One region of the Bacillus sp. CZDM1 genome, then DNA from elsewhere that is predicted to be linked to it. Evidence: riboswitches for the same ligand, from Rfam matches in the RefSeq annotation. Region 1 holds a riboswitch; each other region holds the start of a gene.
The links. A riboswitch is a leader RNA that binds a small molecule or an ion and turns the genes downstream of it on or off. The one in region 1 is predicted to bind S-adenosylmethionine.
Positions count from the first base shown of each region.

Region 2: another riboswitch for S-adenosylmethionine. It lies ahead of ACY3XC_RS13770 (O-acetylhomoserine aminocarboxypropyltransferase/cysteine synthase family protein); the one in region 1 lies ahead of ACY3XC_RS17040 (methionine ABC transporter ATP-binding protein).
Region 3: another riboswitch for S-adenosylmethionine. It lies ahead of ACY3XC_RS11260 (phosphoadenylyl-sulfate reductase); the one in region 1 lies ahead of ACY3XC_RS17040 (methionine ABC transporter ATP-binding protein).
Region 4: another riboswitch for S-adenosylmethionine. It lies ahead of ACY3XC_RS19865 (sugar ABC transporter substrate-binding protein); the one in region 1 lies ahead of ACY3XC_RS17040 (methionine ABC transporter ATP-binding protein).

Region 1 is NZ_JBUESO010000007.1:78,349-81,459, reverse strand. Features, by position in the region: gene ACY3XC_RS17045 (methionine ABC transporter permease) at 1-440, opposite strand, end outside; gene ACY3XC_RS17040 (methionine ABC transporter ATP-binding protein) at 430-1,461, opposite strand; SAM riboswitch class I at 1,547-1,653, opposite strand; SAM riboswitch class I at 1,727-1,825, opposite strand; gene ACY3XC_RS17035 (hypothetical protein) at 2,053-2,250, opposite strand; gene ACY3XC_RS17030 (MFS transporter) at 2,414-3,111, opposite strand, start outside.
Region 2 is NZ_JBUESO010000005.1:227,491-230,601, forward strand. Features, by position in the region: gene ACY3XC_RS13755 (YusG family protein) at 1-8, shown strand, start outside; gene ACY3XC_RS13760 (toprim domain-containing protein) at 140-496, shown strand; gene ACY3XC_RS13765 (thioredoxin family protein) at 501-809, shown strand; SAM riboswitch class I at 925-1,026, shown strand; gene ACY3XC_RS13770 (O-acetylhomoserine aminocarboxypropyltransferase/cysteine synthase family protein) at 1,095-2,411, shown strand; SAM riboswitch class I at 2,545-2,653, shown strand; gene ACY3XC_RS13775 (methionine ABC transporter ATP-binding protein) at 2,817-3,111, shown strand, end outside.
Region 3 is NZ_JBUESO010000004.1:212,404-215,514, reverse strand. Features, by position in the region: gene ACY3XC_RS11270 (formate/nitrite transporter family protein) at 1-343, shown strand, start outside; gene cobA (uroporphyrinogen-III C-methyltransferase) at 359-1,132, shown strand; SAM riboswitch class I at 1,293-1,394, shown strand; gene ACY3XC_RS11260 (phosphoadenylyl-sulfate reductase) at 1,463-2,179, shown strand; gene ACY3XC_RS11255 (anion permease) at 2,195-3,111, shown strand, end outside.
Region 4 is NZ_JBUESO010000009.1:68,788-71,898, forward strand. Features, by position in the region: gene ACY3XC_RS19860 (MFS transporter) at 1-880, opposite strand, end outside; SAM riboswitch class I at 1,113-1,220, shown strand; gene ACY3XC_RS19865 (sugar ABC transporter substrate-binding protein) at 1,343-2,452, shown strand; gene ACY3XC_RS19870 (threonine/serine exporter family protein) at 2,569-3,111, shown strand, end outside.

The DNA.
Region 1 (3,111 bases):
AAAACAAGTGAACTTAGTGCTTCTGGAATAAGAAATTTAAAAATAATTTGCCCAGGGGTTGCACCCATTGCCTCTGCTGCTTCAATGACACCTGGATCCACTTCTAGCAATGAATTTTCTATTAATCTGGCAATATAGGGACCGCAATAGAATACCAGAGGAACAACTGCCGCCGCCGTTCCAATCGATGTACCGACTATTAATCTTGTAACGGGAATCATCGCCACTAATAAAATAATGAACGGGACGGAACGAAAAATGTTAATGATCCCATTCAAGACGGTAAAGAACGGTAAATTCTGAAGCAGATGGCCTTTCCTAGTTACGACTAACAAGATTCCCAGCGGCAGACCAAGGATGGTTGAGAACAAGAGAGAGAAAGCGACCATTTGAATGGTTTCAATTAAGGCTTCTATGATTTGCTCTGAATTAACTAGCATGTGCGGTCACTTCCTTTATGCTGATTTTCTTCTGGTTGATATAGGTTAACGCTCGGATGACTTCTTTATCAGACCCCTGGAACTCAACAATGAGGTTTCCAAAAGGAGTTCCTTGAAGCTCGGTAATATTGCCGAACAAGACATTGATATGAATATCAAACTGTTTGGCTAGTTGTGACAATAATGGCTGACCCGCGGTGCTGCCGACAAAATTAATTCGGAAAATCCGCTGCATTCCATCATGCTTTTGAATGATTTCTTTAATAGAATCAGGCAGCTGGTCATTCATGACTGTGCTGACAAAATTTTTGGCAGTCTGTGTTTTGGGTGCTGAAAAGACATCAAACACTGTGCCTTCTTCAATAATTTTCCCTGCTTCGATAACGGCCACCCGGTCACATATCTCTCTAATTACCGCCATCTCGTGGGTGATAATTAGAATCGTAATGTTGTATTCGTTATTGATTTTTTTCAACAGCTGCAAAATCGAGCTGGTTGTCTGTGGATCGAGAGCAGATGTTGCCTCATCGCAAAGTAGAATGGAAGGCTGTGTTGCCAATGCTCTGGCGATTCCGACACGCTGTTTTTGTCCCCCGGAAAGCTGATCAGGATAATAGTCCGCCTTGTCTGCTAACCCGACAAATTCTAGTAATTCCATAACGCGCTTCTTAATCGCATCCTTAGGAACTTTGGCAAGTGTCAGAGGCATTGCCACGTTTGCAAATACTGTTTTTGAGTTTAATAGATTAAAGTGCTGAAAAACCATCCCAATATTTTTCTTAATCTCTCGGACCTCTTTGACAGACATAGAAGTGAGGTTATGACCATCAACAATCACACTGCCAGAGGTCGGACGCTCTAGTAAGTTCACACAGCGGATAAGTGAGCTTTTCCCAGCACCACTAAAGCCAATCACTCCAAATATCTCTCCCTTATTAATCTTCAAATCAATTCCGTTCAACGCGGCAACCTGCTGCCCGCCACTCTCATAAACCTTCTTAAGATTCTGAAATTCGATCATGGTGTATCGCTCCTTTATCAAATAAATAAAAAATCCTCTTCTAGAAACAAGAAGAGGATTGGCCAATGCAATGCATAGGAAGCTCTTCTTATCTCTCAAGCATTTTCCGCCTGCTGGATTTGGCACAGTCACCAATTTGGTTCCGCTGCCGAGGTGTCATAGGGCCAGTCCCTCAACCTCTCTGGATAAGAAATATTATTCAGTTAAAAATAAAAAACCTCTTCTTGAAAAAGAAGAGGGCGAATTGAAAAAATCATAGGTCCTCTTCTTATCTATCAAGTCGTACTTGCTGGATTTGGCACAGAATCAGAATTCCGCTGCCGAGGTGTCATAGGGCCAGTCCCTCAACCTCTCTTGATAAGAAGTATTTTTACTTTATTCATTTTTTGAACTTGTTAATTAATTTACTGTAGGAAAATTCAAAAGTCAAATACTATTTTTAAAATAATATTTAATCAGTTATCTTACAAACGCTTTCAAATGCTATAGATAGGCATTTTGAAAAAATAATATTTTTTTTATCGCAGACTTCAAATAAAGAGAAAAGAGAGCGTATGAATTCGCTCTCTTTCATGTTGCTTATTTTTAGAATTACCTTCTTTTACCAGCCAAATGAAGGACCCCATGGATGATTAGTACAAGAGAGAATAAAAGGATAGCCAGGACACCGATAAGGATAACTAATGGACTAAGCGGTGCAAAAAATCCTGTTAGCGGTACTCTTAGTAAAGCGAAACCAGCCAGGATACATAAGAAGTATAAAAAAGGACTGCGATCCAACACACTCATGGTATTCTCACTCCTTTCTAGGGTTAATACATTCGTATTCAAATAAGGAGTTATTTATTTACCAGAATAATAAATCAGTCCCATGTAACTATCTTTTTGGTAATATAATCCTCGCCTATGGACGGAAGGAGCAGTACCTTTGACATTGAACATTTACACTTTATTAAAATGCTTCCGCACTTTCCTTCACTGTATTTTTCACTGCAATCTCCGGATGAACCTTTCTTATGACGGTCGGTCTTAAAAGAGTAAGGACTACACTCACACATAATCCAGAAGACAGGAGCAGAACCCATTGTGCAGGGAAGATATCATACAAAAACCCATATAGCACCATTCCTAATGGTGATAAGGCCATGGCAACTGTTTCAATAAGGGAAAATACACGTCCCTTAAATTCATCTGCAATTTGTTTTTGCATCATTACTTGTGTTGGTGTATTGACGAAAACAATGCACACGCCTAAAACAAATTGAAGAAGAATGTAGTAGCCAAACATGATGTTGTAAGACATGGTGAAGAGTAAAGGGAAAGTGGCACTTCCCATGATGCCCCCCATGATAAGAATACCCCTTTTTGAAACCAGCAACGGAAATCTTATCTCTTTCCGGATGGAGAGATAAATCGATAACAGCAGCATGCCAACGGCAAAGGCGCCTTCTGTAAAACCAAAATGCTGGGAAAGCATTTTTAATTTTTCAATAAGAATGAAGGAATATCCAACCTGGTAGGCGCTGAAAAGGAAATTAACTAATAAGGCTATCCAGATAATGGTCATCAACATCGGCTGTAATTTTAAATAAGATACACCCGCCTTCATTCCTTGCCACATGGATTCTTTCGACTTTTCCACAGGTTCAG
Region 2 (3,111 bases), on a different contig from region 1:
GGTGCTAGTATAAGTACTTACAAGCAAACACCTATTATCAAAAGGTCAATCGTGGTATAGTTAACATATAGACACGTTATTAAATTTATTGAATATGTTAACATCAACAAATAACTTTCTTTCGTATAGGTGATGAATGATGAGTGATACGTATGGTGATAAAGTTCTGATTGTTGAAGGAAAATCAGATAAGAAAAAGGTAAAAAGTATCCTGAAAGAACCGATGGACATTGTTTGTACAAATGGTACCATTAGTATGTCAAAATTGGATGAATTAATTGATTCTCTTGAAGATAAAGAGGTCTATATCCTTGTTGATGCTGATGATGCTGGTGAAAAGCTGCGCAAACAATTGAAAAGGGAGTTCCCTCAAGCCGAACATATCTATATAGACAGAATGTACCGCGAAGTAGCAACTGCTCCAGTGTACCATCTAGCTACCGTTCTTTTAGGCGCTAATATCGATGTTCATTCTGAATTTTTAGAGATGGGTTAAAATAATGAACGATTGGAACCTTGATGAAGTATCAACATTTTTAAAAAATCATTCATCTGGACTCATTTACTTCTATACCCCTTTATGTGGTACTTGTCAGGTAGCATCAAGAATGCTCCAAATTATTGAGAAAATGATTGATGTACAAATCGGAAAAGTCAATTTGAATTATCACTCAGATCTTGCGAAACAGTTTGAAATTGAAAGTGTTCCCTGCCTTATTTTTATAAAAAATGGGGAGATAGCAGATACAATCTATGCTTTTCAATCCGTTCCGTATTTATATGAAAAAATAAAACATCATTTTAACTAAAACAGGTACTTGTTATCTGTTTTTTTATTGGAATTATTCCTAAAGGTATTGAAGATTTCCATGATTTAGTGTATTATTCTTTTAAAATATTCAATTAATCTTACAATTCAATAAATTCTTATCCAGAGAGGCGGAGGGACTGGCCCTGCGATGCCCGGCAACCGGTTTGACAACACGGTGCTAATTCCAGCAGAGTTACTACTCTGGCAGATAAGGAGAGAGACCCCCTCTTCTTAAAGAGGGGGTTTTAAGTTTCAGTATTAAAAAAAATGGAGGAGTGTTAGTATGGGGGAAAATCAAAAAAATTATCGTTTTGAAACTTTGAGTGTTCACGGCGGATTGGCACCAGACCCAGTAACAGGAGCACGGGCCGTACCGATTTACCAAAATAATGCCTACCAATTTAAAAATACGGAACATGCAGCAAATCTTTTTGCATTGAAAGAAACTGGATACATATATACTCGAATCCATAATCCGACAACAACTGTTTTCGAAGAAAGAGTTGCTCTGTTGGAAGGTGGAGTAGGGGCGCTAGCGGTTGCGAGCGGAATGGCTGCGATTACCTTGGCCATCCTAAATATTGCTGAAGCGGGTGATGAAATCGTTTCTGCATCCAATTTATATGGTGGAACATACAATTTATTTGCTGTTACACTTCCTAAATATGGAATCAAGGTTAAGTTTGTTGACCCGGAAAATCCGGAAAACTTCCGCGCAGCAATCAATGATAAAACAAAAGCTGTATTTGCTGAAACGATTGGTAATCCATCTTTAAGAATTCTTGATATTGAAAAAGTAGCAGAAATTGCTCATGAAGCAGGAGTTCCATTAATTATTGATAATACCTTTGCTACACCATACCTATGCAGACCGATAGAATATGGCGCAGATGTTGTAATTCATTCAGCGACGAAATGGCTTTTAGGGAATGGCACTTCAACAGGCGGAGTTATTGTAGATGGAGGAAAGTTTGATTGGAATTCACCAAAATTCCCTGGTTTTACTACTCCTGACCCGAGTTATCATGATCTTGTATATGCAGAAGCATTAGGTGCTGTTGCCTATATTATTAAAGCACGTGTTCAGTTATTACGTGATTTAGGACCTGCATTAAGTCCACAAAACGCGTTTCAATTCACGCTCGGTCTTGAAACCCTGCATGTCAGAATGAAGGAACATGTTGCTAATACCAAGGAAGTAGTGAATTATTTAGTAAAGCATCCTGCAGTAGAGTGGGTATCTTACCCTGGTCACACTTCACATCCTGATTATGAATTGGCAAGTAAGTATTTACCTAAGGGTGCAGGATCTATGATTGTTTTTGGTATAAAAGGTGGAAGAGATGCAGGAGCAAAATTAATTGATTGTATTACACTTTTTGCCCATGTAGCGAATGTTGGCGATGCAAAAAGCTTAATTATCCATCCTGCCAGCACCACTCACCAGCAGCTAGATGCAGAAGGACTAAAGTCAGCGGGTGTTTCGGAGGATTTAATTCGACTTTCCATTGGCATCGAAAATGTGGAGGACCTGATCGAAGATCTAGAATCAGCGATTGAGGCTGCCACAGGTGTTTCTTCCATCAAAGCAAAAGCATAAAGTAAGATTAATGTTTATTCAAAATATGAAGAAAATTTGTTTGACACTACTTTTTATCCGTGATAAGATTACTTTCGTACCAAAATGATTGCTTAAATTCGTGAACGTAATAATTAAATATAGAATGCTATAGCTCTTATCAAGAGAGGTGGAGGGATGTGCCCGATGAAGCCCGGCAACCGTCAATATTTATATTGAAATGGTGCCAATTCACACAAAGCGATTGCTTTGGAAGATGGGAGAAAGGTTTTTATTTATGATGCCTTTCTGCCCAATGCAGAAAGGTTTTTTATTTTTCTACTATAAGAATGTTTTTACGAAAACAATCAAACCCTATATTTAAGAAGTACAATCTGGTTGAAGTTTTTGCAATTCATTTTTAATTGGATAAAAGTAGGTGATGGAATGATTTCTATAAAAGATGTCCAAAAAGTGTTCCCTTCTAAACAGGGACAGCTTAAAGCAGTCGATGATGTGAACTTAGAGATAAAAGAAGGAGAAATTTTTGGTGTAATCGGATATAGCGGTGCTGGTAAAAGTACCTTAATACGAATGCTTAATGGACTAGAGCTTCCAACAGCGGGTTCTGTTACGGTTGCTGGTCGGGTTATATCAAAAATTAGAGGCAGCCAGCTCAGAAAAGCACGTCAGGAAATTAGTATGATCTTTCAGCATTTTAATCTGCTTTGGTCAAGGACAG
Region 3 (3,111 bases), on a different contig from region 1:
CTGTAATTGGATGGTTACTCTTGGTGCGGTAATGGCTATGACCACGAAGTCTGTCATGGGGAAAATTGCAGCAATGTGGCTTCCAATCTTAATCTTTTTTGCCCAGGGCTTTGAGCACGCAGTGGTGAATATGTTTGTCATTCCAGCTGGCATGATACTGGGTGCGGATGTCACAATTACAGATTGGTGGGTATGGAATCAAATCCCCGTATTAATTGGCAATTTAGTCAGCGGTGTTCTTTTTACAGGAATGGCGCTCTATTACACTCATAAAAAGACAGAATCGCAAAATATTCTAGAACTGCCACAAACAAAGGCGGTGATACCGAGTACACAGCGATAAGAAGGAGGGATGATTATGGGAAAGGCATATATCGTTGGAGCAGGTCCTGGTGACCCTGATTTAATAACAGTTAAGGCGTTACGATGTATTCAGAAAGCAGACGTGATTCTTTATGACCGGCTGGTTAATCCAGAGCTTTTAGTGGAAGCAAAACGAGATTGCCATCTCATTTATTGTGGGAAAAAACCGAATTACCATACACTTCAGCAAGAAACCATTAATCATCTTCTAGTCAAATACACAAAACAGGGGAAAAATGTTGTTCGATTAAAAGGTGGAGATCCTTTCGTATTTGGACGCGGAGCTGAGGAAGTAGAAGCTTTGGTTGAACAGTGTCTGCCAGTCGAAGTAGTTCCCGGGATAACAGCAGGAGTAGCCGCTCCTGCTTATGCTGGAATTCCGATCACTCATCGTGAATTAGGAAGCTCTTTTGCTATTGTAACGGGTCACAAGCCAAAGGGGAAACCTGACGACATAAATTGGAAGGGTCTAGCAACAGCTGTAGATACTCTGGCAATCTACATGGGAATGACAAATCTCCCATATATTTGCGAGGAATTAATGAAGCATGGTAAAAAAGCGGAGACCCCTGTTGCGATCATACAGCAAGGGACAACAAGTGCACAGCGTACCGTAACAGGAACGTTGAGTTCTATTGTAGACATAGTTGAAAAAGAAGAAATTGAAAATCCTGCCATGATCGTTGTTGGAGAAGTCGTCACCTTCCGTGAAAAAATAAATTTAATAGGAGCAAAAGTGAATAAAGAAAGCTATGCAACCATGGCTTAAAGTAGTAGCAAATAAACCGTTCTGGGGGTACATGAGTCCAGGACGTTTTTTTTGTTTTTTGATGTAGTAAAAGTGTGAAAAATAATTTTTCTAAATTTTATATTTTTTTATTTACACAAATCCTATTGGTATGGTAGGATTAATTTCAACAATTACCAAATACTTATCAAGAGAGGCTGAGGGACTGGTCCGATGAAGCCCGGCAACCTGCTGTGTAAGGTGCTAATTCCAGCAAAATGAACTTCATTTTGGAAGATAAGGCGTTAAACAAACGTGAGATGCCTTTCCTTTTTGGGAAGGCTTTTTGATGGACAAAGGAGGTTTATAGACATGACTACACCAGTTACGTATGAAAATTGGAGTCAAATATCAGGTTCTTTCCCAACCGAGAATAAAACGAAGGGAGCAAAATCGGTACTGGAGTGGGCTTACAGCTCATATCCAGAAGAACAAATTGTCTATGCATCCAGCTTTGGTGCAGAGGCGATCGTATTAATCGACCTCATCCAGCAGGTGAAGCCAGATGCGCATATCGTTTTCTTGGATACAGGATTACACTTTCCGGAAACCTATGAGGTTATTAATAAAATGGAACAACGGTTTCCTTCATTGAAAATTGAGCGGAAACTTCCAAAGCTAACCTTAGATGAACAACGTGAACAATATGGATCAGCGCTATGGAAGAGGGAGCCTAACCAATGCTGTAATATACGTAAAGTGATTCCATTAAGGGAGACACTAACGGCAAAACAAGCGTGGATTTCAGGACTTCGCAGAGAACAATCACCGACAAGAGCAAACACAGAATTCCTAAATAAAGATGAAAAGTTTCAAAACATTAAAATCTGTCCGCTGATTTACTGGACTTGGGATGAAGTTTGGTCCTATATCAAGGAAAAAGATCTCCCTTACAATACCTTGCACGATCAAAATTACCCTAGTATCGGCTGTTTTCCTTGTACACAGCCTGTTTCGGCAGACGGTGATTCACGTGCAGGACGCTGGACGGGAAGCGGCAAGACGGAGTGTGGCTTGCACACATCCTAAAAGGGGGCTTATAGTTTGCTCACAATTATTGCGGTTATCATAGGATTATTTTTTGCATTCAATATTGGTGCTAGTGGTGCAGCAGCTTCGATGGGGATTTCCTACGGAGCAGGTGTAGTTAATAAAAGGCTGGCATTGTTTTTATGCGGTATTACCGTTTTTCTTGGTGCCTGGCTTGGCGGCGGGGAAGTGGTGAAAACGATTGGAAGCGGGATTGTTCCGAGTAGTACCTTTACCGTACCCATTGCTCTTATTGTTTTAGCATCTGCTGCGCTAGCGTTATTTTTAGCAAATATTTTCGGGATTCCACTTTCAACAAGTGAGGTAGCAGTAGGATCCGTCGTTGGGGCCGGAATTGTCTATCAATCAGTATTTGTCGGCAGTTTGGCATGGATTATGGTCTTTTGGCTGCTAACGCCTGTTGCAGCATTTATAATCGCCATCTTTTCTACTAAGCTATTAAAAAACAGGATGCTAAAACGCTGGATGGAAGCGCCAAAAGCCGTTCCGTATCTTTCAGTTCTTGTCGTTTGTATGGGATTATTTGAAGCCTTTTCGGCGGGAATGAACAATGTCGCTAATGCTGTAGGACCGCTAGTCGGTGCTGCCATCATGTCTACAAGTGACGGTATTTTCTGGGGCGGGCTTTTTGTTGCAGCTGGTGCGATTCTGTTAGGCCATCGTGTTCTCGAAACGAATGGAAAGAAAATTACCACGCTTCGGCTGGAAGAGGGTTGTGTCATTTCTGGGACAGGAGCAGCGATCGTTACGGCAGCCTCTGTCTTCGGCATACCTGTGCCACTGACACAAATCACGACATCTTCGATTATCGGTATTGGCTTTGCCAAACATGGCAAGTCAGTTCTAAAAAAGGGTATAGTGGTTCAGCTGCTTACTGTGTGGATCGTATCACCTGTATTATCTATGGTGCT
Region 4 (3,111 bases), on a different contig from region 1:
CTGAGACAAAAAGCAGGATGACTAGAATTTTTATATAACCGTGCTTATCCGCAATCTTCCCCCAATTTCTTGACATCAGCAGATTTCCTAATCCAGCTGCCGAGAAGGCGATTCCAGAATAAAAAGCGATATTTGCGTGACCATGCAGTTCACTGACAAATAATGATAGAATCGGCTGTATGCTAAAGTGGGCAATTTGTACGAGTGCTGAGATAAGTAAAACCGTTAACAATACGGGATTCCTAACAATATGTGCTAAAACTTCTTTACTGGAATAATGTGATTTTGTTCCTTTTTTCGTTTCAATCACATACTCCTTAGTGGCAAAAACTAGTAAGCCGGAAACAATAATCGCAATGGAAGTCCATTTAAAGGTCAAGGAGTAACCTAGTGAATCCGCTAAAACCCCGCCAAGCATCGGACCAAGGAGCGAACCTGTGATACTGCCTGTTTGTAATGTTCCAAGTACACGACCAGCTATTTCCTTCGGTGTTTGTGTAGAAATAAATGCTTGTGACATTGGAATAAATCCTGTGAAAAATCCCGTCAAAAACCTTAGGAGGAAAAGCTGCCAAACGGATTGGACATAGCCCATAAGGAAAATCGAGCATCCCATTCCAATTCCACAAATAATAAGGATTTTTTTCCTTCCAAAACGATCCCCAATTTTCCCCCAAATCGGTGAGAAGATAAAAGCAGATACAAATGTTACGGCAAAGGTTATTCCTGACCAATGCTGAACATATTTCGCTGAAAAGTTTCCAAATGTCTCTATGTATAACGAAATAAACGGTAGAACCATCGTCATACTTCCAGCAACAAAGAAGTTGGCAAACCACATGATTAAGATATTTCGTTTTGCCATCTCCAGCTTAGTCATGCTAGTTCACCTCTCTCGGCAAGATATTTCGTTTTCCTAAATACAATAATACCGAACTTTCAAAAAAATGAAAGTTATATACCTAGCAATTAGCTTCTGGCATTAGATTCGATATTATGTGCATGTAGTGAAAGTAGAGGATAAATTTAAAATATTTAGAAAACACTATTGACAAATTGTTAATAGGAGATTAAATTTAGTTTAATACTTTAATCAAGTAAAATAATACGTTCTCTTATCAAGAGTGGCAGAGGGACTGGCCCGATGACGCCCAGCAACCGTTCCGTTTGGAATTGGTGCTAAATCCTGCAAAACAAGTAATTGTTTTGAAAGATAAGAGAGGAGTAATCCTTCTTTTTGTGATGAAACCTCTCTTTTCTTGGAGAGGTTTTTTGTTATTACTCTCCTAGGAGCAACGTTGGCAGGGACGGAAGTACATAATTAAAAAGGGGAGATTTCAACATGAGGAAGAATTTTTTAAAGAGCACATTTGTATCAGCGATTGCAGCAACACTTTTACTGACAGGCTGTGGTGCTGGAGGAGAATCAAAGCAAACGAGTGGAAATACACCAATTGAAGGAGTTCCAGAACGTTTTGCAAAAGGGGAACAGCCAAAAATTAAGGTAATCCGAAAAATTGGCGGGGACGATCATACTGCCCAATTCTTAGCTGGTGCGAAACAAGAGGGCGAAGCGATAGGATTCACAGTGGATGTTTTTACCGCAAATGGAGATACAGCTAAATTTCATGACGCAATTAACCAAGCGTTAAGCCAAGATTATGATGGATATATCATATCCCATGGTGATGATGATGCGACTTTAAATGATGTGAAAAAAATTGTTGATGCTGGAAAGAGCATTGTTGCCTTTGACTCGAATCCAAACCTAACAACTGTTGATGGTGTTACTCTTACATCACAGGATGATGAGGCATTGGCGACATTAGCACTTGAACAATTAGTCAAAAAAACAGGTGGAGAAGCGAATATTGCCTATCTTTGGGTAGATGGATTTCCGCCAATGGTTCGAAGAAATAAGGTTTATCAGGATGTCTTGGAAAAGAACCCAGGAATCAATGAAGTTGAGCGTTTTGGTGTTGCTTCTGCCGATACAAGTGTACAAACACAGAATGCAGTTGCTGCTATGTTGAATAAATACCCTAAAGGGGAATTGGATGCAATTTTTGCTACTTGGGATGCGTTTGCGATTGGGGCAGCACGTGCATTAAAGGAAGCGGGAAGAGAAGAAGTTAAACTTTATGGGATTGATGTTTCTAATGCTGACTTGCAGGAAATTCAAAGAGAAGGCAGTGCTTGGAAGTATACAGCTGCCGTTGATCCAAAACTCATCGGAGCAGTTAATATGCGAATATTAGCGAAGAAACTAGCAGGTGAAGAGACGCCTCAAACCTTTAATCTCGAAGCATCATTGATCTCACAAGAAGACCTTCAAAAATCAAAAGAACCTGTCAACATGGTGAATCTTGCTGATATTATTCCAGGATGGGGCCAATCTACCGCATTTGAAGAAGACTGGATGAACACGTTGAAAGAACATTATAAGAAATAATAAATGATATCTTACGTCTTTTCGATTGAAAAGGCGTTTTTTTATTGATAAAGATTATTCTTTTGATTAAACTTAGGAAATCATAGGAAGAAAGAATAGTTGTGGTGAAATTTTTTATGGAAAACGAGAAAACACATACATACGAAATAATCGAGATTTGTTTGCTTGCTGGAAAGATCATGCTCCAATCCGGTGGTGAAACCTATCGGGTAGAAGATACGATGATGCGGATTGCAGCAGCGTTTGGGATTGAAAATTCTCATAGCTATGTAACGCCTACTGGAATCATCTTTTCAGCTGAAGGTGCGGAGCCAACGAAAACTAAGTTAATCCGTATTTCAACACGTTCTACTGATTTAAAAAAGGTTGCAATGGTGAATAGCATTTCTCGAAGGATAACGAGTGGCGAAATCAAATTAGATGATGCACTTATTCATTTAAAAGAGTTGGATGCATTAGATGTAACCTTCCCCTTTATGTTTCAGGTAGCTGCTGCCTCGATAGCCAGCGGCTGTTTTATGATTATGTTTATGGGGGAATGGGTAGACTTTATCCCGGCGATGTTAACTGGCGGGGCAGGTTATTGCGGTTTTTTATATTTTCATCGTTTTATACCAGTAAAGTTTTTCTCTGAGTTTTTAGCCTCGTTTATTATTGGG